2 regions of the Nostoc sp. C117 genome follow, and region 2 is predicted to be linked to the other one. Evidence: predicted binding sites of a transcription regulator. Region 2 holds the regulator's gene; the other holds the start of a gene.
What was found. Region 2 encodes NtcA, which controls nitrogen genes in cyanobacteria. Its sites were predicted from a motif close to TNTGTANNNNNNNNTACANA; they were not measured.
Positions count from the first base shown of each region.

Region 1 (12,501 bases), 3.1 Mb from region 2:
AATGGCACAATTGGAAGCAATCGTTGTATTTCTGACTTTAAAAATAGTCCGGCTTTACTAACACCAGGTTAAATTAAGAGCTTTTGTGCCGTGAACGTAAAAATAGCACATCAATTGTCCATTTCCGACAGATAATCATTCTCACGTAACAGCGAAAATGCGATCGCCAATATTTAAATATTTAAATATAAATCTTTCAATTTAAATTTTTGTCTGCTGCAACCCGATCGCCAAGGGCCAAATTCTAAGAAAACTTTTCCCAAGATTGGGCAACTAATTGGCTCAACCAGCGACGTTGTTGCTGATCCAACAATGGATCTTCCGCTAGCAGTTGGGCAGTTAATTCTTCCAAAGATTGACCTTGAGCGCGGACAATCTTAATAACTCCAGCGATCGCGCTGGCAACTAATTCTTCATCAATTGGCTGTTGTCGCAGAGCTACAATTTCTTGGGGACTGTCTGGAATGGGATAATGCATGGCGTAGGTTTACACTTTTACAAAATGAACAATAAATTTGACAAAATCTTAAAATTTCTTCACTGAATCTTTACGTAACTAATAGGGCGGAGTTTACCTTACTTTGCGCCTTCATAAAATCTGTCTTTGTGAATAGATTCATTGGAAATGTCAGGAAAAGATGAGAGAAATCCTTTATTTAGAAATTCCAACTTCGGATATCGCTGCTGTACGTAGCTGGTTGCAAACAGATTTTGAACCTCCAAATGGGGAAAAACTGCTGACATCAGAAGGCTTCCGCCTCAAAATTACTACGGCTACTACAACTTCTAGCGAGGTGATTTCCGAAAATTTACCTGGAGAACTTTCAGTATTTGTTTGGTCGGTGCAACGAACTACCTATTTAAAAGTGTTTCGTTGGGCAGAACAACCCTTTCCCCAAGAGAAAGAAGTTCTACAATACCTCACTAAAGAAATCAGAAGCCATTTTCCGCATCATTACCCGGAACCGCCAGTTATTGATTTATCCCAGCAATCGATTTTTGCAGCCCTAGCCCCTTATTACCCTCTTACCGTCAAATATTTTCAGAAAATGCCCAACGGGGAATATGACCTCAAACGTGCCTACTGGTGGGAGCAGCGATGGCGCGAAGGGGTACGAAATCCACAACAGCCGCGACAGGTTGTGTTTTCGAGTCAAGGGGACAAGGGGACAAAAGTCAACAGTCAGCAGTCAACAGTCAGCACTCCCAATGTCCCATCCTCAATGCCCCATGGCCAATACGATCTGATTTATATCGGCGGCGCACTAGGTGTCATCCATGCAGCAGTGATGGCAAAACTAGGATATAAAGTCTTGCTACTGGAACGAATGCCTTTTGGGCGGATGAACCGAGAATGGAATATTGCCCGTGATGAAATTCAAAGCTTACTTAACTTGGGTTTAATCACCCCCGCAGAATTAGAAACCATCATTGCCAGAGAATACAAAGATGGATTCAATAAGTTTTTTGATGCCAATAATCCAACTAAATTGCGATCGCCTATATTGCACACACCCACAGTCCTAAATTTAGGATTAGATTCCGAAAAATTGCTGCAACTATGCGGACAAAAGCTACAAGCAGCAGGTGGTGAAATTTGGGATGAAACAGAGTTTATCCGTGCAGATATTAATGAACCACAAGTTGTTTTAAAAGTCAAGCATTTACCTAGTGAAATCGAGAAAGAAGTAACTGGGCGACTACTAATAGATGCGATGGGAAGCGCATCCCCAATTGCTTGGCAATTAAATGGCGATCGTGCCTTTGACAGTGTGTGTCCAACAGTAGGAGCGGCAATTGAGAGCGGATTTGAACCGGGGGTATGGGATTCTGAGTATGGAGACGTTCTTTACAGTCATGGGGATATTTCGCGGGGAAGGCAGTTGATTTGGGAATTGTTTCCCGCACAAGGTGAGGAACTGACAATTTATTTATTTCATTACCACGAAGTCAATGCTGAAAATCCTGGTTCATTGCTAGAGATGTACGAGGACTTTTTCACGATTTTGCCAGAGTATCGCCGATGCGATATGGACAAATTAGTCTGGAAAAAGCCGACATTCGGCTATATTCCGGGACATTTTAGTGTCGGGAGTAGCGATCGCAAAGTCGCCTTTGATCGATTAATTGCGATCGGTGATGCCGCATCACTCCAGTCTCCCTTGGTTTTCACCGGTTTTGGTTCTCTGGTTCGTAACTTAGAGCGCTTAACAACACTGTTGGATATCGCCCTCAAGCATGACCTATTAAGTTTCCGACACTTAAACCAAATTCGTGCTTATCAAAGTAACGTTTCAGTAACTTGGCTCTTTTCTAAAGGGATGATGGTACCCACAGGGAAATTTTTACCACCCCAGCGGGTAAACGCCATGCTGAATACCTTCTTTGGGTTGTTAGCAGACGAACCCCAAGAAGTCGCAGATAACTTTATTAAAGACAAGTGTGATTGGTTAACTTTTAACCGCCTAGCACTCAAAGCAGCGAGAAAAAATCCTGCCTTGCTTTTATGGATTTGGGAACTGGCTGGGCCTAAGGATTTAGTGAGATGGCTCGGTAGTTATTTTAACTTCTCTCGTCATGCCTTAGTGAGTGCTTTACTAAGTCCGTGGTTCCCGCAATTCTTGAGCCGGGTAGGTTCTTGGTTGGAACCCCGGAATCCGGCATTGTGGTTGAGGCTGTTAGCGATTAATTACGCCATCGCCACAGGTAAACCGCGATCGGGCACTCCGATAACAAAAATTAGCTCAGAAGCCATAATTCCAAAATCAGAAACAAGGATTCTTAATTAGGGATTGGGTATGGGGTGGAGGGGTACGGAAGAATTTCTAACTCCTCACTCCTCACTCAGCACTACTCCTTCCCCTTGGGGCGAAAATTTGGTAGTTCCACAGATGCCAAAGACTTGCGCCCTTTGGGTGGACGCTGGGGATAAACCACGGGTGATGGTGAACTGACATCATTGGCGTTATCATCGGATGACTCTGGAGACAATTCCAACTGTGTCAATTGTGAAACTTCTGACCAGTAATCTTCAGTTTCTTCAACAAAGACCTTGGCATGAGATGAAGTAGAGGTGGTTGCAGGGGGATTGATTTCTGCCTCCAATTGCTCCTCCTGGGGATTTTCTACTTGCTCATCATTATGTAAAATTGTTGCTAAAGTTTCCCAGATAGGCGCATCATCTACATTACTATTTACATCCGTTTTTGTCTCAACCGATGGTGATGCAGATACTGGCTGGGAGGTAAAAAACATTTGGATGAGACTATCTAATTGCTGATCTAAGTTTGACGACTCCAAAGGTGAAACAGCTTCGGTTTTATCTGGGGAATCGTCAATTTTGGAAGATGGGACAGGTTGTGCTGGTGCTGGTGTGTTTTCCTTAACTGACCAATTCCAAGAAGATGAAGGAGTAGGAGTAGGTTCATTTCTTTGGAATGGAACTGGTGGTGAAGGTTCCCCCCAAGAAGTATCTACATTATCAGTCAATGATTCTGGTTCCGCTGACCAAGGTTGAATCGGTTGTGCGTTAGGAAACAAAGACCGAGCTTTTCGAGAAAATCTTCCTTGTGAGGAGGTGATATCTTTAGGATGTTTTGCAGTATCGTCTAAGGAATCATACCCAGGAACAGGTGTATCTAGACATTTTTCCAGAGCCGCTTTAAATTGTAGGGTCTGGCGTTGTTGGCGCATAAGTCTAGTGCGTAACTCCCGACAAATATTGTCTGATTGCAATAACTGTTGAGACTGTTCGCTGTTAGTGGTGTGTAGCAACGTACATTCCCTTTCTAGCTGGGCAAGGCGTTGCTGGCTAATTTCTAGTTGCGCTTTATGAGTTTCAATGAAAATTTCCTGGCGTTGAACAGTTTGTACAGCAGTTTCTAATTGTTGAAATAACGATTTTATTTGTTCTTGGGCGGCAGCTAGTTCTTGAGTTTGTTGGTTGAGCATCGACTCACTAACGCTAGAACGCGTTTTCTGCCACTGCAAAACCTTTTCGGACTCAGCTAGGTTGTCTTTTAGCTGTTCTACTTGTTCGTACAAGTTATTGTTAGCCACACGCAATTCTTCATTCAATGCCAGCAGGTTGTGAAATTCTGAGTCAAGAAGTGCTTGTTTGCCGCTTTCAGGCTCTGCAACCCAGTCCTGCTGGGTAGTATCTTCCGAAAATTGTGTATCTTCAGCTGGCATGAGGAGTGGCAATTTTGAAATTGCCATATTGTCATTAGGCACAACCGAGTAAAAGGGACAATTCGCCTGCTTTAATTGTGGCGAATTAGCAGAATTTAGGGATTCCATCACAGTCCCCTTATTTGAGGTGTCAGCTTCATTCATCACTCTTGACCCACTCGCTTAAAAATATTCAGCAGTGCTGGCGTTAGCATTGCTTATTAACTGTGTCCGATCGGGGTTTGCTCTAGAAGCTAAGTTTAACTCTCTCTAAGCACCAGTAATTAGTAATCAATTGGTTATTACCCATTTTGTATCTAGACTGATGCCGTTATAACACTATGAGGCTCTTCCCCGTCAAGAAGAGGCAGATGCGGAATTCGAATTACCTTTGGGGATGAGCGGGAGAGAATAGAAACCCAATACTTAAACCAATTAGTTGTTTTTTACCTAAAACCTAAAATTTAGTTGAAAACTAAATTGTATTGGCTAATAAAGCTTTATCTACCTTAAATTAAAAGTTAATAATTATAACATTTTATTTTCTATAATTACATCTTCCTTAAATTTTAAATGAAAAATGTATTCGCAGAGACATTTTTATACTTACTCACTTGCTTACTTAGGATTGATTTCAGTATCAGTATCTGATTGACAAGTCGGTCAACCAAAAAAAACGTAAGATAGATAGAGTGCAGAAATTAAGTGATAGCTGATGCATAAGGCGTTAAGAATAATACTAACTGCTGAAGAAAGCCTGACACTAAAAGAACTCAGTTGTGCTGATAAAGTACCACAAAGTAACACGTCGAACCAAACTCTCGAGCGATCGCTTTGCGCCTCAATGCCCACGCATGGAATGTACGTAAGATTGCAAAGTATTTAGGTTGGGCACAACAAACGGTCAGGCAGACAATAAAACGCTGGCAAGTTCAGGGGTTAGGAGGTTTGTGGGAAGCGCCAGGACGCGGAAAAAAACGAAAGAATACTACTTCTGAACGCAACTTAGTATGAGAAATTAAGAGTAGTGGTGATTAAATATCGTACTACTCATAATTGGCAGTTCAGCGATGGACAGAAGAAATTAGTAAACCAGTATTACAATGCTAATAAGTTTTTAGTAGATTGTTTGAATAGTGATTGTTATATCATCCGCGAAGTACGACAGCAAATAGAAAATACCTTGCTATCTATTACCGATCGCAGAGATTAAACAGCGTCAACAGGAATATTAAATACCCATGTAGCACATAGATTATGTTTCAGTCCTACAGGTAATTTATTCGTTATTTTTGTTAACTATCTGTTGTTATTCCAATTTCTCTTTAGCTAATACTGAATTCTCCGGTAAATCCAAAGAATTCCCCTGACAATAAATATAACCATTTGTGATAGAAATACCAAACATTTGTCTCATGATTTTGGTTGCTTCTTTTCTCTCTTCATCTGTCAAGTAATCCTGACCTTTAAAACCTACCCGATAACGTTGAGGATTTCCGCCAGCATTTACGTAGCGATGCTTTCCAATTTCTAAAATTTCTTGGAACCTAGCATACTTTTGTTTTTGCTTTTCAGTCGAATTTGTCATAATTAGAACTTCCAAATAGCTAGAATAATATCACAATTTTGCAAAATACTAGCCAGAAGATTAGGCTGTAGCTAAGTCAATACTGCTCGGATAAGCAGGGCAGGTAGAGGAAGCAAAACTCTTCTCCTGCCTCCATTTCTCCTCCTGCTCAAGAACAGCTTGCCTCAACCAATAAATTCCAAAACCTACGCAGTTTTGGGAGGTAAGTAACTTGGCGTTAAAAAATCAATCTATGTAGCGAAGTGTAAACTTAGCAAAGAGCTTATAAATGAATCGTTCAGGGTTTTTTACAAAACTCAATATACCTTGTTTTTATTGTGCCTACTTACCTAATTATTTACTAATTGCCACTATCTTCATCATAGAACAAATTACCAAGTAAATCTAGAGTAATAAGTGCGTTCATAGTCAATTTTTGCAGTTCACTCAGTATCATCAGTGGTTATTTAATAAAATTGACTTGAGCGATTCTCTGAAAAAAGTACTTACCAACTACTAAGAAATAAATCTATAGTAATTCTATTTGATTTATCTAAGTTCCAAGCCTTATCTCTTCGAGTTCTCTAACAAATCTGGGTTCTAGTTGTTCACAAATAATTTAAGATTGCTATAGAATAGAAGTAAGAGTTGGTATTAAGTCTGCTTATCTCTATTCAATGGTGTGAATATGCAGACGTAATGAATAATACTTAGTTCAGAAACAATTAGAGTAATTTTGCGTCCCGCAAGTGTATCGTCTCCTATTTAGCTAGATACATTAGCAAGATAAAAATCCTGAGACACGATATTTAGGATGAGCTACACCTAAGCACAGACTCGTCTTAATTGTCAGCATTTTTACCTTCGGAATATGCTTAAAGTCACGTTTAAAAATGGTCAGAAACAATCTCAGTGAAGCATCGTCATTACACATATCACATACACAAAGGACAACCCACCTATGACTCGCCTACATCACTGGAAATCTGGAACTGCTGCACTTATGGCAATGGCCGTTACTACAACCGTCGTTAGCCCCCTATTCAGCTTGGCTCCTGCTAATGCTCAATCTTATAATATTGGGCAAAACAGAGCTGGGCAATACGGAAACGTTACTATTCCTTCTGGGGTTGCTCTTCCTGTCACCTATGACAAAGAGACAATTACCATTGCCCCTGGTGAAAGTAAATCTCTAACCTTGAGAATAGCGAACGATATTATCGACAGAAATAGAAATGTCTTAATTCCCGCCGGTACTAAAGTAAATGGACGACTAGAAGCTGTTGACTTAGATAGTTATTCAAGAGATACAGATGATAACAAAGGAAAAGGGGTAAGGTTTGTAGCTCAAGAATTAGAATTTCCTAATGGTCAGCGCCAGTCAATTAATGCAACTTCTCGGACATACACTACAACTCAAAAAGTTACACAAGGACCCAGCACAGGTCAGGTTCTAACTGATGCAGCTATTGGTGGGGGTGCTGGTGTTTTAGGTTCGCTACTTACTGGTAATCGCAGAATTGATGATTTAAAACCTGTTATCGGTGCCGCGGCGGGTGCAGGTGCGAGTGTCCTATTGCGGAAAAAAGAAGCAAATATGTTTGTCCTAAGACCTGCACAGGATTTAAAGATTACACTGAATTCTAACTTGAATTTAGTACCATCATCGCGCTACTAGACTTCACTCAATTCAAGTCGTGACTTTAATCACCCCTAATAGGCGATCGCCACTTTAACTATAGTGTGCGATTGCCTTCATTTTTAAACCCCCAAAAAATCTATTTTCAGCAACTATTCTATCTCTCTATTCGTCTTAGCTGATATCGATATTTATGGGAATAATTATTGAATTGGCCTAAGAGTTAATCAGATGCTCAGACTATTTTTAGTCTCTACTCATATTGACAGATATCTTTTAATGATGGCTATCTTACTAAAGTAATGGTTTTGACAAACAGCACAAATAAAAGGGAACCTTATACCTCAGTAAATGTCTAATTAATTAACAGTAAAAAACTAATTGTGACGGAGTAAAAAATAATGTTTAACTTAAATCGTTGGCAATCTAGAACAGCTACGCTGATGGCTTTGAGCGTTACAGTTGGGACTATAGCACCCTTCATGACAGCGGCACCATCTTTTGCTCAAACTACTTTTTCTGATGTTTCATCTAACTATTGGGCAGCAGAATTTATTCAACAATTATCACAGCGAGGTGTAATTGCTGGGTTTCCTGATGGTAGCTTCCATCCTGAAGAACCGGTAACACGCGCTCAATTTGCTGCTATGGTAAACAAAGCTTTCCAAAAAGCACAGCAGCGATCGCCAATCAGTTTTACTGATGTGCCTAGCAACTATTGGGCATCCAGTGCCATTCAACAAGCCTATACCATTGGTTTCCTATCAGGATATCCCGGCAATCGTTTTGAGCCTAACCAAGCTATTCCCCGCCAACAGGTGTTAGTTTCACTCGCTAACGGTCTCGACTATGCTCCCGTCAATACCGAAAGCACTCTGCAATACTTCAATGATGCCTCTAGCATCGCTAGCTACGCCCGTAGCCCGATCGCCGCAGCAACAGAAAAGCAAATTGTGGTGAACTATCCTAATGTGAAGTTCCTCAATCCCACTGCAACCGCCACTCGCGCCCAAGTAGCAGCTTTTATTTACCAAGCGTTAGTCAGTTCTAATCAAGCCTCAGCAATTAACTCGCCCTATGTTGTGGCTCTTGGCTCTACTACCCCAACGCCTACATCTGTCACAATTGCCCAAGGGACTGCTATCCCTGTGAAGTATGACAAGGCGCAAAAAATTCTGGTCACAAAGGACGAAACAGCGCCTTTGACACTCACAGTATCGCAAAACGTGGTTACGCAAGACGGATCTGTAGTCATTCCTGCTGGTAGTCAAGTTATCGGTCAACTCAAACCCGCTACAGGTGGTTCTCAATTCGTTGCCCAGAAACTGGTTTTGACCACAGGTCAAGAATATCAACTTAACGCTACTTCTGAAGTGATTACCAAAACTGAAAGCGTCAACAAGGGTACTAGTACTACTTCAATTATTAAAGATACCGTATTGGGCGCAGGAGCCGCCGCTGCCGTCTCTGCCGTCACAGGCGATCGCGCCATTGCCACAGAAGAAGTCTTGGGTGGTGCTGGTATTGGTGCGTTGATTGGTCTATTCTTTGGTAAAAAGAGTGTAGACTTAATCGCAATTGACCCAAATACCGATCTACAAATGACAATCAATCAAAACTTGTTGGTTTCAGTCAGATAAGCATTGGTTATGGGGCATAGGGCATTGGGGATTAGTAGACTTCTTGGATGAATTAAAAGCCCTCACCCTAAATCCCTCTCCCAGCCGTGGGCTACGGTGTACACACAAGTCACCAGTTTTATCCCAATACCCTTGGCATAAGCCAGAAAGCCATCATGTTCTATAGACGCGATAAATCGCGTCTAAAAGACTGACGTGTTAGAGAGACGTGAGAAATCGCCGTCAAGACAGATAATTTACTTGCCAAGTATTCCTTAACAGACTAATATTTCCCACTTGTGTGTACACCGTAGCCCACGGCTGGGAGAGGGACTTTGAAATTGTCTCCAATTCTCCCAATATTTGGGAGAAGGGGTTGAGGCAATACGGTTCGGATAAGCATTTTTCACAATCAAGTGTGGTCTGGGGAAAGGGTAAGGGGTAAAGGCGAAAGGATGTATTCAAAACATCAGTCCCTTTATCTCTTACCCTTTAACCGAACCGTATTGGGGGTTGAGGGATGAGGGCAAGAGGTCTAGTATTTACAAATGACAAATGACTAATTCCCAACTTCTGGTAACCAAATAATAAATGTAGTTCCCGGTCTATTGGGTGAAGTTAGCTGAGAATGAATTGCAGGGCTGAAAACCTCGATTTCGCCCTGCATTTGCTCTATTAATTGTTTAGCGATCGCTAAACCCAAACCTGTACCAGGGATTTCTGTTTGTCCTTGTACACCCCGATAATGCCGTTCTCCAAGATGCTCTAAATCTTCGGCTGGAATACCAGGCCCGTTGTCACTGATGGCAATTCCTAAAAAATTAGCTTTTTTTTGGCCTGCTTGGATCAAAATTTTGCCACCAGTAGGAGTGTATTTCAATGCATTATCAATAATATTATTTAATACTTCTCGTAATGCTTTGATGTTCGCACGTACTAGGGGTAAATTGTGCTTAATTTCAATTATGATTTTTAGCTTTCGTTCTTGGGCGATCGCTTTGGCTGATATTAATAATGGTTCTAATATATCTGCTATGGAACATGCAACTGCTTTATCTCCAGTTCCCGGCAATAATAGCGGTGGTTTAGCATCTTTTTGGACAGTTGCTTCCACAAATACTTCCTTTTCTGCCAGATGTAGCGGTGCTAAATCTGTCTCTGTCAAGTCAATTACTTGCTCGAATTGTTGCAGTAATTCTTGGAGGCGATCGCTTTCCCGCACAATACTATTTGCCACATCTCGGTTAGCATCTGCTGGTCGGAGTCGCTTCAATAGCAGTTTACCAAAAGTCCGCAACGCTGTTAATGGGTTACGAAACTGATGCAACAGGTTATCTAGCAAATCTCGCTGTTTTTCTTGGAGAATTTGCTGTTCGTGTAACTGTTGCTGCAACCATGCTCGTCGCTGATCTAAAATACAAGCGATGGCCAGTGTTTGAGCTATTCGTTGAATCTGACTTTGCTCGTTTTCGTTCCATGCCTGATTTTCCCTACCAGTAACCAATAAACCCATCATCATCCCCTCATAAACCAGAGGTAAAACAATTTGGTTACCCGTAAGTAAGTATTCCTCTTCTAAATGAGGTTGAGATCCATCTGGTATTTGAGACTCCCATGACGAAGTTGAAGATTCCGATCCTGCCTTCAATAACCTTTGACGATCGTTGGGTAATAGCAAGGTATTTCTAACTCGAAGTTGCTTGGGTGCTGTGATCTCAGTAGTTTCCTCTCGTGGCGGTAATAATGCTGTTTCTGGATAAATCACCACAGGAATCAGTTTTGCGTCACCTGAGGGAGTTTCTACCAATTCTTGTGTCAGGTATACAATACTTAAAGTTGCCCCCAGCCCTTGGGTGAGGAGTGCTATTTGCTCTCGGCACAGAGCAAGAAAATCCGAACTGGCAGACATTAACATTTTTTCGTTCTTGCTCAAGATTACAGATTTTAAGGCATGATTAAAAAAGGATAGTTAGTTTTTACCTTATTTTATTTAATACAGCTTAACTAAAATTCTTCTGAGTAATGATTTGTATCAGGAGATTATATTTTAGCGAGTTTTGTATTATCTATTTTCAAAGATACTTACTTTCTTTGAATCAAAAGTTAAAAAAGTGTTGATTTTTTGAACTAGAACTTATATAATGACGACGGATTTTGTAGCTATCACTACAATCTATAGCTTGAAAGAGGAGGACAATAGGTTGGCAAGGAGACGCAAAAGAAAAAGTCGTCGTCGGCAGGAAGGACGGCGGATTCTGGAACATGTGCCTCAATATAGCATCGAAAGTGGTGAAGAAAAACCTGTGACAGCAGCGAGAAGATTCATTCAAGCTGAAGGTATTTTGCCACCTGCGTTGTTACTCGTAAAGCGAAACGAACACACCACAGACCGTTATTTCTGGGCGGAAAAGGGACTGTTTGGTGCTCAATACGTAGAGGAAAACCATTTCTTGTTTCCGAGCTTGAGGGTGTTAGAACCTTCGCCAGGTCAAGAAGCTCTTGCTTTAGCTACTCGCTAAACCATAAATGGTCATCTTACGCATTGAATGCGGCTCCTGACTATAATTAACTGGCAAAGTTGCTAAGTTTATGCAAAATTTAATTTTTTTTTAGTTTGTAGGTGATTTGCCAGTCAACCTAGTCTAGGTAATTGGAAAGTTAACTAGTCTCAAACCACGCTGGATTGCATGGCTTGATATTAGTTTGAATGATGCGGAGGAAGGGAGTAGGTATAGAGCCAAGCGCATCCCAAAGCGCTAGTGAAGTTGCGCTCTTGTCCAATGGATTGTTAAGCAAGCTCTGTCAACAAATTTAAATCGCTCGATTTAAATTTTTCCCCACGACACAAGTTATGGGGAAAATTGACAAAGCAACAGTCTTGACTGACTCCTGACTATCAAACTGGTTGGGGCATCAACCAGTTCGGGAGGCAACGTAAGACAGGCTCAGTCTGCGGTTGCTGTTTGACCGGAGAATCCCTGTACTTTGAGTTCGGGGAGTTATAAGAACACTTTCCATTGCCTCAAGAGTAGATCGGGTCAGAAATCTGCATATCATAGTTAAAAGATGGTCATAAGAACCAATAGTTATTCATTACCCTTTAGCTGTAAAGTCCTTCGTAACTCAGTGAGTTCATCTCGATGGGCAACCACAGTAATTTTACTTGAGGAGGTTTGTTCGCTCTGAGTTGTTTCGACTTTGAGCGACACCTTCTCAAGTCTTCCAGATTTTTTCCAATAAAACAGACCACTCAAAGGTGACAGCAGTACCATTCCAAGAACCACAGTACTGAGGCTAGGAAAAAGTAGGTACACCACTAGTGATAAGCAAACAATACCAATAGCTGCCAGCAGAGTGAGAAATATAGCTAAGAACCAGCTAGGGCGAACATTACCTTCAAAAGTTACTTGGTTTAATTCTCGGTCTACCGCTGCCACTCGGTAAGACCGCGATCGAAAATACTCTTTTAATTGAGACATAAAAGCAGCTTCATTTTCCTCAGAGAC
Region 1 is NZ_CP170991.1:2,351,729-2,364,229, forward strand. It holds gene ACFG4S_RS10730 (hypothetical protein) at 245-478, opposite strand; gene ACFG4S_RS10735 (NAD(P)/FAD-dependent oxidoreductase) at 639-2,789, shown strand; gene ACFG4S_RS10740 (hypothetical protein) at 2,851-4,335, opposite strand; gene ACFG4S_RS10745 (helix-turn-helix domain-containing protein) at 5,005-5,184, shown strand; gene ACFG4S_RS10750 (hypothetical protein) at 5,198-5,383, shown strand; gene ACFG4S_RS10755 (hypothetical protein) at 5,480-5,758, opposite strand; gene ACFG4S_RS10760 (conjugal transfer protein TrbI) at 6,699-7,415, shown strand; gene ACFG4S_RS10765 (S-layer homology domain-containing protein) at 7,778-9,016, shown strand; gene ACFG4S_RS10770 (sensor histidine kinase) at 9,555-10,910, opposite strand; gene ACFG4S_RS10775 (DUF3155 domain-containing protein) at 11,197-11,514, shown strand; gene ACFG4S_RS10780 (cofactor assembly of complex C subunit B) at 12,082-12,501, opposite strand, start outside.
Region 1: a site for NtcA is predicted at 11,149-11,168, ahead of ACFG4S_RS10775 (DUF3155 domain-containing protein). Genes of this name have one in related genera too.

Region 2 (12,501 bases):
TAACTCTCGCGCCAATAGGTCCACAAATTTTTAATACAGCTCGATCAAAAGAGTTTAGTAGCGGTGGGGGTGGTGTAATATCTACCTGTTTTCCGGGAGGGAAGTGAACAGGAACTGGGTTATCTACATTATCGAAGAATGGCAGAAGTTTAGTCTCTTGTTCTGGCTGTGCCTCTACCATATTTTGCCAGTAAAAGGGGAAAAGCAATAGGAAAACTGCAAATAATTTTACTATGTGCTTAAATTTGTAATTTGCAGAATAAGGCTGCATAAAAATACATTAATTACTAGATAATAGTCTTGGAGAAATTGTTATTACTGAGGTTGAGCAATGATTAAGTTGCGCGATCAATTTTTTGCACTTCTTGATCGGATAGTTTCACATTGATAGCTTGTACTGAGTCTTCAATGCTGGAAATTTTGCTAGCACCAGGAATTGGCAAAATAACAGACGATTTGGAACGCAACCACGCCAAAACGATATTGTACACTGATACGCCTTTTTCTTTAGACAACTGAGCGATCGCGGGGATATCTTGTAAATTTTGATGACGACGCCTACCACCAAAGGGACTCCAAGGCAAAAAAGTCAATCCTTGTTGTTCGCAATACTCTAATACCCCGTCAATTTCTGGCTGTCGTTGCCAAGGACTGTATTGATTCTGCACTGAGACAATATCCACCACATCCTGCGCCCGCTTAATTTGTTCCACGGAAAAGTTAGAAACTCCCGCAAACCGAATTAAACCTGCTTCTACTGCTTCTTTAACTGGTGCAAGTGATTCTTCAATGGTGTAATTTTGATCTGGGGAGTGGAGTTGCCAAACATCGATGGGTTTAGTGCCACCCAAAGCCTCAAAGCTGACTCTAATTGTTTGCCGCAAATGTTCTGGGTTACCATTGGCTGTCCAGTTACCATCAGGACGCATTAAACCACCCTTGGTTGCGACAATCACTTGGCTGATATCGCCTTTGTAACTACCAAGTGCATTGTGAATTAGCCGCTCATTGTGATGCTTATCTGATTCATCTTTGCAGTAAGAGTCAGCAGTGTCAATCAATGTAATACCCAGATCTAAAGCTCGATGAATAACTTGGATAGATTCCGATTCGGGAGGGCGATTATAGATTGACATCGGCATACCACCTAAACCGATGGCACTCACAAAGATACCAGTTTTTCCTAGTTGTTTGGTTTCCATGCTTTTAGTCACAGCTTTCTGACTCAATTATGAACCAGCTAGTGAAAGATTTTTTAGCGATCGCCCCAACTTCCCTATCCTCAAATATTTCGGCTGATTAACACAACCCAGTCAACGACAAATACCTATTTTGTCAGTTTGTCTATTTAAGCTATGTTTGGTAAATAAAATAAGTAGCCTAAATAATTGGCTGTTATTCCACACTTGACATAAAGCATTGTGAGTGCGAAACGTCTACCAGAAACCATTGCCCATGTCAAAATTACCCGCCAATCCTGGCAACACGGCTTCCTTGAGGGTGAAGTCAGTGCCGGTGAGTTTGAGTGGCATTTCCAGTGGCATTTTCGGCGGGGAGAACTTGCCGTCAAGCCTTCCCAAGGTCGCGCCTTAATCAAAGAACCTCTCGGTCGATTTTTGGAGAAACAAGATTATCAGTTGGAGCCTGGAGGAGACTATGCTTTTACTATTCGGGCGGAACTTTAAAAGTTAGAAGCCATTCAATTTTGGATTTAAGATTTTGGATTTGAGATTTTTTCTTCAATCCAAAATCTAACTTGTGCCGTCAGCATATTTTTTGTGCAACCCAAAATCTAAAACTAATTGACTGTTGATTCAGTGAGGCGATTTAAATATCTTTCGATGAGGAGGATAGCAACAATGTCATCTATCGGTCTTGGTGGCTGTCGCATACCCTGTGGCAATAGTTTTATTAGCCCTTTCGGTGGGTACATTTGCCAATAGCGATCGCGTGCTTCTAAGGTTGTGTAACGCTCATCTACTAAAATGATATTAAGCGGTTCTAATAATTTCTGATACAGTTGCTGTTTCCACTGATTGGCTGTAGTTTGGTCGCCCATCACCATTAAGGAGATAGGAAATTTTTGACGCAGTGTCTCAATGGTGGCGATCGCCTCTTTTGCCAGCACGACTTGATGATAGTACAATTGCCGATCGAGTCCCATCACCGCTAGACCACACTTATCTCGACCTGGATCAAAGCCCAAGATTACTGGTTGCGTGGGTGAAAATTCACGAAAAGTCATAAGTAATTAAAAAGAAGAATTCAGAATTCAAAATGGGCTACGCCCCGCTGCGCTAACAGTAATCAGAATCAATTAGTGGCGAGTCTGTCTTGGCAAGTTGTAATGCCTAAGGCAAACTGCCCTCTCGGCGTATAGGGCGTAAGCCGCCGAGTCGTGACTTTCCGCACTCATCTCAATTGTATTCTGACTTCTAACTCCTAAATTCTGGCTCCTGACTTCTTTAATTTAAGTGCTAAAAATAATTTGTCCGTTGACTATTGCTACTAGTTTCACTCTTAAGGGACCAGCTGTATAAGTGTCCTCTGCGGCGATCGCTCTAATTTCCAATGCCTGATTATATTGCCTGAGTTGGGTGACAAAACGCAAGAAAGTTCCATCTACTTGCACATTTTCGACAATTCCAGCATTACGCGCCCGAAATTGGGAAGCAGAAATCAGTATTTCCAATCGCTGCTGTAACTGATAGGATGTCATGGTTCTGGGGTCAGCATTCGTTGTAGCTAGCTGCGCCCCCCCAGAAAAGACCAATTGATTTCGCGCTATGTCGGTGAAAAATTCTATTTGCTTTTCTCCTCTGACATAATTACCAGCTGAGAAAATTCGCACCACGTATTCTCGACCATCCTCAATTTGCTTGCTCAATTGCTCAACCCTCTCTTCAGTCACGCGCACAAGCTCTACATTTGCAGAATTTGCGCCAGGTTCACTCAATTCCAGGTTGGCGTTGCGATTGGCTTCTTGTAAAATTTGGATCACTGCCTGACGGGCAGCAGCGACTTGGGTGACACGAACTACACCAGCAGCCAAAACTTGACCGCGAACTAAAGCTAGTTTACCCAGACGCAGGTCGCGGTAGGACTGATAATATTTTTCTAATCTTGCTACTTCTTGTTCTAGTTGTTCCTGTTGTGCTTCTAATTCTTTCAGGCGAGATTCCCGTTTGGCAATCACTTGTTCTCTAGCTGTAATTTCTAAATTACGCTTTTGAATTAGTTGATCTAGTTGCCCAATTTTTTGATCGCGCAGTTCTATAGCTTCTTGGCGGTTAGCAAGTTCGCGATCGCGTTTTTCTATTGCTGTTTTGGCTTCATCAATTGCTTTTTTGGCGTCAGCATAGAGTCGTTGACGTTCTGTTTTCAATAATTCAACTGCCGCCTGTAGTTCCTTTCTCTGGTTATAAACGCTTTGTAGTTCAGCTATGGCCTTCTGATACTGACTGACAACTCGATCTAGTTGCCCTTGAGTGCGTTGGAGTTCAGTTTGAGTTTGGGCTTGTTGGCTAATGGTGCGATTTAGCTGGGCTTGGGTTTGCCTTTGCTTGGTATTTGCCGCCTGCAAGGATTGATTAATTGTTTGCAAGTCTTGCTGTGCCTTTGCTTGGGCAATTCTTGCTTGATATAACTCACTTTCTACCTGACTTTTTTGAGTTTCTGCGGTTTTTAGTTGTTCCCGCTTTTGTCTGAGGTCTGTTTGAATATCTTCTAACTCAAAGACTCCCTGCCGCAATTTATCGTCAGCAGTGAATAAAATACCTAAGGTTGATGCTGAAATTAAGCCGCCTGTAAAAATAGTTACTACTACAGCGGTATTTTTCGGACGGAGGTTAAAAAGTGAGAGGCGGGCTTTGCCAACTCGTGTGCCGATGCGATCGCCCACGGTTGCAATTACGCCTCCCAGAATTAAAATTGCTGCGATGAGGATGTATCCGGTGGTCATCTTTAGCTACGGAAATCCTTCCAGATACAGCCTACTACTTTTGACCATTGTCTGTGCGGAAGTGGAGATTGGCAATAGCTGAAATTAGTCAATTTTCAATTTTCCTTTAGCTATTTGTGCGATCTTTAAAAACACAACACGCGCCGACTCCCCTTCCTCCAATTGTTTTTATGTGAACTGCCTACTTAAAGTAACGGGTTTATGCACAGTAATCTTCTTCTTGTGGATAGAAATCATCTTTTTTTCACGCAAATCCCCTAGTAGCCTAGTAACTGTAACACGAGTCGAACCAATTGCCTCAGCGATCGCTTGATGAGATAATTTCAAATCAATTGTGATCCCATCTGCACAAGGAACTCCAAAATCACGACAAAGAATTAATAAAAAACTTACCAACCTGGAACCCATATCTCGGTGAGCAAGAGTTTCAATCATCATCTCCGTCTGTAAAATTCGCGAAGACAGACCCCGCAACATTAACATTGATAATTCTGGATTTTCCTTGAGTGCTTGCTCGACTTGTTCAATTGGCGCTGACAGTAATTCCACAGGTGTAAATGCAACCGCATGGTAAAACCTATCGGATTTATTTCCCGTCAGCAATGACAATACACCAAAAACACTATTTTCTCGCAGCAACGCTACCGTTATTTCCTCTCCTGCCTCGTACACCCTGGAAAGTTTAACAGCACCTTTTAAAAGAAAATAAACTCGTTCGGCAGGATCGCCAGGAAAAAAGATCGTTTTATTGCGTTCAAACGTTTCCACAACTGGCGGAAACGCCCCGGTCGCCATCTGACGAAAAACATTTGCTAGGGCTTTATCTTGTACCACGATCATCTCCCTTCCCCTACCCAATGCCGGAAAAACAAAAACTGATTACCTAAGAATACACCCGAAAAAACAATAAAGCACCGTCAACCTTTCTGTTCTTTCCTATACTCCAACTAATTGCTTCCTAACTCTTTGTTTATAATGATACATAATTGTTGATCTATTCAGCTATAAATCGTTGATAATTAGTTCTAACTAGGTGTATTAAAAAGGTTTTTTGAAGAACAAATAAAGATAATTTGAGAATATCTTTAGAAAGAATCAAGAATTTTGTGACAGCAAACACCCCTGGCAATATTCATTTTTGCAAATCGTGTATAAAACAAAGACAAAACGTGACTCAGATTCTAGTATGCTCCTAATCATCGATCGCATTTACAATTTTTATGCTTAATCTGACTGGAAAAAATGCTCTTGTTACAGGTATTGCCAATAACCGCTCCATCGCCTGGGGCATCGCCCAGCAATTACATAAAGCAGGAGCTAATCTGGGAATTACTTACCTCCCAGATGAACGCGGCAAAATGGAGACAAAAGTTGCGGAATTAGTAGAACCCCTTAATCCCAGCTTATTTCTTCCCTGTAATGTCCAAAACGACGAACAAATTCAATCTACCTTTGAGACAGTACGCGAAAAGTGGGGAAAACTAGACATCCTCATCCATTGTCTTGCCTTTGCCAACAAAGACGATTTGACCGGAGATTTTAGCCAAACCTCTCGTTCTGGCTTCAACACCGCTTTAGAAATCAGTACCTATTCTCTAGTGCAGTTAAGTGGTGCAGCTAAACCCTTGATGACAGAGGGCGGTAGTATTGTCACTCTCACATATTTAGGCGGTGTCAAAGCAATCCCTAACTATAACGTTATGGGAGTTGCCAAAGCCGGCTTAGAAATGAGTGTGCGTTACCTAGCTGCTGAACTAGGGTCGCAAAATATCCGCGTCAATGCCATTTCCGCAGGCCCAATCCGCACCTTGGCATCTTCAGCAGTGGGCGGAATATTGGATATGATTCATCATGTAGAGCAAGTAGCTCCCCTAAAACGCACAGTCACTCAGTTAGAAGTAGGCAATGCTGCGGCTTTTTTGTGTAGTGATTTGTCCAGCGGCATTACCGGACAAATTCTGTATGTAGATGCAGGATATGAAATTATGGGAATGTAATTAGGGACTGGGGATTGGAGATTTGGTATTGGGAAGAATTCAGTCCCCAGTCCCCATCCCCAGTCCCCATTTCCCACCAGTCCCCAGTCCCCAGTCCCCATTTCCCATTCCCTATGCAAACAACTAATCGGCAAGTTAATTCTTCAAACTACGACGATCAGTCAACTAAAACCCCTCGGATTGCTACAGTTAAACGCACCACAGGGGAAACTAATGTCCAAGTTACTATCAACCTTGATGGGACAGGAAAATGCACAGCAACAACAGGTGTTCCATTTTTGGATCATATGTTGCATCAAATTTCCTCTCACGGACTGATCGATCTAGATATCCAAGCCAAGGGAGACTGGGAAATTGATGACCATCACACCAACGAAGATGTAGGCATTACCTTGGGACAAGCTTTGCATCAAGCATTAGGCGACAGAAAAGGTATTGTCCGCTTTGGTAATTTTCTCGCACCATTGGATGAAGCTTTAGTTCAGGTAGCGTTAGACTTTTCCGGACGCCCTCACCTCAGCTACGGTTTGCAAATTCCTACCCAACGCGTAGGAACTTATGACACCCAACTGGTGCGCGAATTTTTCGTGGCACTAGTAAACCATAGCCAAATGACACTCCATATTCGCCAACTGGATGGCATTAATTCCCATCACATTATTGAGGCGACATTTAAGGCGTTTGCCAGGGCAACGCGATTGGCGGTGGAAATCGACCCCCGTCGTGCTGGCGTAATTCCCAGTTCTAAGGGCGTGTTGTAGGAGGTGGGGAGAGACAGGGGGAGTAGGGGAAGAGAAAACTGTTTACTCCTGTAAATACCTGATTAATCGCGTCTCTACTCCCCAATTTGGGATGATTGACAGACCAGATGGAGATGGTTATTATCAGCCTACTGGGTAAATTGTAATTAATATTAAGCTGGTAAATAGTGATTTAACCGAGATGAAGTCTGTTGCAGATGACTCTGATTCTCAACTTAATACGACTGACACTCAGCCAGTAGTTCTAACTTCTGAGTTGCGAAAAGTTTATCGCACTGGTTTTTGGCTCAATCAAAAAGTCGTATCTCTTAAAAGCTGTTCTTTAAAAGTTTACAAAGGCGAAACCTTTGGTTTGCTCGGACCAAATGGCGCAGGTAAAACCACCCTTTTAAAATTATTGTTGGGGATTATCCGTCCAACCACTGGACAAGGATTATTATTGGGTAAGCCTATAGGCGATCGCAGTGTTAAGCAACATATCGGCTATCTGCCTGAAAATCCCTATTTATATGACTATCTCACCGGCTGGGAGTTTTTAGAGTTAGCCGCTGGATTATTCCAAATTCCTCACAGCGTCCAACGCCAACGCATTCCCCAACTGTTGGAGTTAGTGGGTTTATCCCAAGTCGATGCCCGGAAAAAGCTACTACGTCGCTACTCCAAAGGTATGCTACAGCGTGTTGGCATGGCACAGGCGCTAATTAACGAGCCAGAATTAGTTTTTCTGGATGAACCAATGTCTGGTCTCGATCCGGTGGGGCGCTATCAAATGCGGGAAATTATCCTGGCACTTAAAGCAGCTGGGAAGACGATTTTTTTCAATAGCCATATTCTGAGTGAAGTAGAACAGATTTGCGATCGCATTGCTATCCTCGCTCAAGGTGAATTAATTTGCTCTGGTTCTCTCAATGAACTTTTAGACCGAAACGACACATATCACGTTAAAGGTCAAGGTGGTGATTGGGAAATTCTCAAAAAATGGATGCCCACTCTCATATTTGAGCCTGATGGTTCCTGGCAAGGTACACTACAAAATGATTACTATGATTTTCTTGCTAGTCTTCGTCTGATGGAGGGTAAAATTATTGCGATGAACTTGTCCCGTCACTCCCTAGAAGAATTTTTTATTGAACAAATTCAAGGAAAAAAGAACTCCCTCAATTAAGCTTATTGCCAAATAATTCTCTGTCCGCAAAGTGAATATCTAGGCATAAAAATTATCGGAAAAATTATTACTTACTGTAATTTTTAATAAAATCAAACTTAAAGTATCATTAAGTTGACTTTGGTAAAAAAATCTATTCATAATTGCCTCATTAGACAACAAAAAAAACTATTGTATAGACCTACTTAATTTGTATAAGTCTGATGTTTTTTTGATAATTGCTATATCTCAACAAAGTTAACTTTAAATTAACTTCATTAAAAAATCAAATTCAACAGACAAATTTTATCCGGAAAATCACACTTTTCTAGGAAAATAAGAGTGTCGGGGAACTTGAATACTTAGGTATAGTCAAAAGAAAAATGTTTAGACAGTACTTTATTGATCGTAGTTTCAGAGTATTAGAAAAATATGCTTAACACAAGTTTGTTTAAATTCCTTACCCAGTCATTTGTGGGTGTGGCTTTGTTAACTGCTGTCAATGTTGCTGTGTCATCTGCCAGCCAAGCTCAGACACAACCATTATCACCAACTACACCAAACACAGAAACACAATTAGATACTAATTATTCATTGGGAGGAGGCGATCTCATACGTGTAAATGTATTTGAAGTACCCGAATATACAGGTGAATACCAAATTCCTCCAGGTGGAGCCATCAACCTACCTTTAGTTGGTAGTGTGCCAGTCCTCGGGCTAACAACTGAACAGGCATCCGATGAAATTGCCAGAAGATATTCTCGCTTTCTCAAACGTCCCTTAATCTCAGTTAATTTGTTATCGCCTCGCCCCATCAATGTTTTTGTTGCCGGGGAAGTGACACGTCCAGGAGCTTATACTCTAAGCTTGAGCGGAGGTGCAGGGAACAATCCAGGTGTACAATACCCCACGATATTAGCCGCATTGACAACAGCTCAGGGAGTCACTCTAGCTGCGGATGTGACTCAAGTGCAATTAAGGCGTAAATTAGGACGCTCTTCAGAGCAAACCGTCACCATCAATTTGAAAGAGTTGATCCAAACAGGTAAGTTATCACAGGATATTACCTTGCGAGATGGAGATACTATAGTTGTACCAACTGCGACTAACTTCAACATAGCAGAATCGCGCAATTTATTTGCTGCTAACTTTGCCGCCAGCCAAACCACACCCCGCACGGTAACAATTATTGGAGAAGTTAACCGTCCCGGTTCGTATCTTGTCACCCCAGGTAGCGTAACTGACCAGGGAGCCGGAGCCACTAACAGCGGTAGTTCTACTCCCACTGGTCTACCAAATGTGACACGAGTTATTCAACTAGCTGGGGGAATTACAGCACAAGCTGATGTTCGTCATCTCAAGCTACGCCGATCTACAAGAACTGGTTCAGAACAAGCTATAGATATCAATCTTTGGCAACTATTGCAAAGTGGTGATGCCAACCAAGATATCATCGTGCAAGACGGAGATACGATTGTTATTCCGACAGCAACTGAAATCAACCCCGCAGAAGCTACTCAATTAGCTACCACTACTTTGTCTCCTACAAGCATTCAAGTTGGTGTGGTCGGCGAAGTTAAAAAACCAGGGTTAACAAACGTTCAGCCAAATAGCTCTTTAAATCAAGCCATACTCGCTGCTGGCGGATTTAATGATGCGAGAGCTAATAGTAAGGCTGTTGATTTGATTCGCCTCAACCCTAATGGTTCTGTCACTAAACGTATAGTAAAAATGGATTTCTCCGCTGGGATCAACGAGCAAACTAATCCTATACTCCGCAATAATGATGTTGTAGTAGTTGGCCGCTCTGGCATAGCGCAAGTCGGTGATACCACAAACACTATAACTGGACCTTTAGGTGTTATCTTTAGTTTTTTGAGATTGTTCGGCATCTAGATTTAAGATACACGTACCAATTGGGGGCGTTAGTCAAACTTTCTTGCCCCCGTAATTCCATTATCGTTATCCATTTTTTTTTCCAACGCGATCGCTATTGCTAAAACTACTAAGGGTCGGTAGTTTTTCTTTTAGGAAACGGCGCAGCCATCATACTCGATACTCACTGTTTTAGAAGTAATCGGGTTAACTTTTCATAGTATTTATATACTATAAAAAAATTTAAGCATTATATTTTAAATATTTCTAGCGTTTCAAAGTAAAGTTTCAAGCCGTTTTTAGTATATACACCCTGCTTTTACGAATATATTTAACTAAATAAGTCTTCAAGGAGGTCAACAAAATAAATGAATAAGATCGGATTGGTAGTTGCAGCAGTTGTTATCATGTCACCTTTGACCTTAGCTGTAAAAAATGTACAAGCTGTGAACGAGCAAGTAAAACCAACTCATAGTAATCAACCAGAACAGTCTGTGCAAAGAACTTTTACAAGCCTGATAAATGCTCTTGAACAAAACAACTACACTCAGTTTATTTCTCTTGGAAATGCTGCTTTCAAAGAAGGTATTACAAAGCAAACATTTACACAAGTTAGTGGACAGTTAGCTCCTCGCATCAAAAAAGGGTATTCGGCAGTTTTCTTGGCAAATCTGAAACAGCAAGGGTATCAAGTTTATTTATGGAAACTGACATTTTTTGATGGTGGTGATGATGTCTTAGCTAGACTTAGCCTCAAAGATGGAAAAATAGGTGGATTTTGGCTGAATTAGGCGATCGCCCCCTGGACTAACTTTGTTGCAACGATCGCTGTTTGGTGTAACTTTTCCTCTCTTGATTTGATGGGGGCGATGTTCTAGGCGTTCGCTTGTATTTGCTGGGGAGCGATGCCTAACGGCCGCAAGCAACGCTTTTCTACCCCCTGAATGGTTACAAAAGATGAAGACTTTGAGCTATCGGCCCATACAATTAGTCGCGAACTGGATTGAGTTGGGTTCCATTGTCAATGGTCACACCACTTGAAGCTCGGCGATTATTGGCTTGACTATTGTCTTTTGAAGCTTGAGAACGGGTTTTGGGTGTGACACAAACATAATCATTAGGAACAGCTTCGCGCCAAACATAGCCTTGACGACAAGTGAAAGAACCATAGGGGCCTCCACCAGGCTGAATCCGATTAGCGACTTGACTATTGTCTTTTGCAGCTTGAGAACGGGTTTTGGGTGTGACACAAACATGGTCATTAGGAACGGCTTCGCGCCAAACATAGCCTTGACGACAAGTATCTGGCCCATAAGGTAGTCCTTGGGCTTGAGCAGAATGACCAAACACAAGTGAAAGAGTTGTAGAGCTAACCAAGACAGCCAAAGTAGTTCCAGTTAATAAGGCAGTTGCCGAAAATAGAGATGCAGAAAGTTTCTGAATGTACATTGCGTGTTTTTCCTGCCTTGATGGCAAATAATTTGAGATGAACACCAATACATTGACTTATAGTTTGGTGTTGAAAGTTTTATGCAATCTGCCCATCACCCATCATCCACGGAGAAATTACAATGGCGATCGCTCCAAGAGTCGATTTCCTCTCTAGGAGCGCCGTAGTAGGGTGTTGACTCTAAGGAACACGGATTTATTAACTTACAATTCTTGTTTATCCTTCTCCTAAGAAACCGTATTTGCTTGGGAGAGGGATATCAGCCAACTTGGTATTTAAAAGTTTTTAAACTTATGCTGAAGCAATTAGAGAATACTGCGGTAAAAAATTGCTTGACTTTAGGCATTGCTCACCGAAAATTGGGTAGAAAATAAAATCATTGGCAATTTTTAAGTAGTATTACTCATTGACAAATATTAGATATCTTATTTACTCAGACGCAATTAAATCAATGATCTAAAGTTTTGTTAAGGGGAAACGGGAAAGGGATAAAAGTTTTTCCCCTTTTCCCTTTCTCTTTACCCTTCTTAATATAGTTATCTCGATCTTAGCCAACTTACTTAGAGTCCTTACTGAAAATTCTCAATCTGCATTCATAGAATCTTTGAAAGCTTATTGTAGTTACTCTGAATTTTTATGATAATGAGAATACTTTACAAGTATATGTAAGCTGTACTGCTTTCTACCTTGTTTTCGTCCATATTTTGATTCTTATTATCATAAGAATTATTTAACTAAATTAACTGATTGATGAGAGATACACTATCTTAACCACAGATCCCACATACACACAGTAGAATGATGTCGAATTAGAAATGACGCCATTTGTACGGTTGCTTGATGTCCATTAAAAGGGTAATCCTGATTAGTAATAATATATTCTCAGTATTATTACCAGATATTAGACAATTTTTGGAACACAAGCTCAAAAACACTTTGAGGAATATTTGCGAGGAAACTCGCAGGTGCAAACCTAAAAAACCGTGTATAAACTTACAAACGGCAGTCATACGACCGTATCCACTAATCAGTTACTTACTAAGGCTAGAGTGAGTAACCATTGACAGTTCAGTTTTTGCAACATAACCTTTCTTTTTTTACCCTATGATGATTCATGGTTTGAGTTTTCTCAGTTTGAGTGCCTCTGTTGTACTTCCCTGGGCACTAACTGGTCTAGTTCAAGGACAGAAAATAACAGGGTCTGCAATTAGAGACGTTCCTCAGTCATCGAGTGTTCCAGAAAAGACACTACCCAATCGCAAATTGATCGGCGCAGTTCCGACTGGGACAAAATACTACGTTAGTGGTAGTGG
Region 2 is NZ_CP170991.1:5,492,473-5,504,973, reverse strand. It holds gene ACFG4S_RS23660 (EndoU domain-containing protein) at 1-271, opposite strand, end outside; gene ACFG4S_RS23655 (aldo/keto reductase) at 336-1,202, opposite strand; gene ACFG4S_RS23650 (DUF3146 family protein) at 1,422-1,685, shown strand; gene ACFG4S_RS23645 (resolvase) at 1,799-2,245, opposite strand; gene ACFG4S_RS23640 (DUF3084 domain-containing protein) at 2,471-3,961, opposite strand; gene ntcA (global nitrogen regulator NtcA) at 4,130-4,801, opposite strand; gene fabI (enoyl-ACP reductase FabI) at 5,182-5,958, shown strand; gene hisB (imidazoleglycerol-phosphate dehydratase HisB) at 6,072-6,719, shown strand; gene ACFG4S_RS23620 (ABC transporter ATP-binding protein) at 6,901-7,884, shown strand; gene ACFG4S_RS23615 (SLBB domain-containing protein) at 8,296-9,759, shown strand; gene ACFG4S_RS23610 (hypothetical protein) at 10,107-10,529, shown strand; gene ACFG4S_RS23605 (hypothetical protein) at 10,726-11,187, opposite strand; gene ACFG4S_RS23600 (choice-of-anchor Q domain-containing protein) at 12,293-12,501, shown strand, end outside.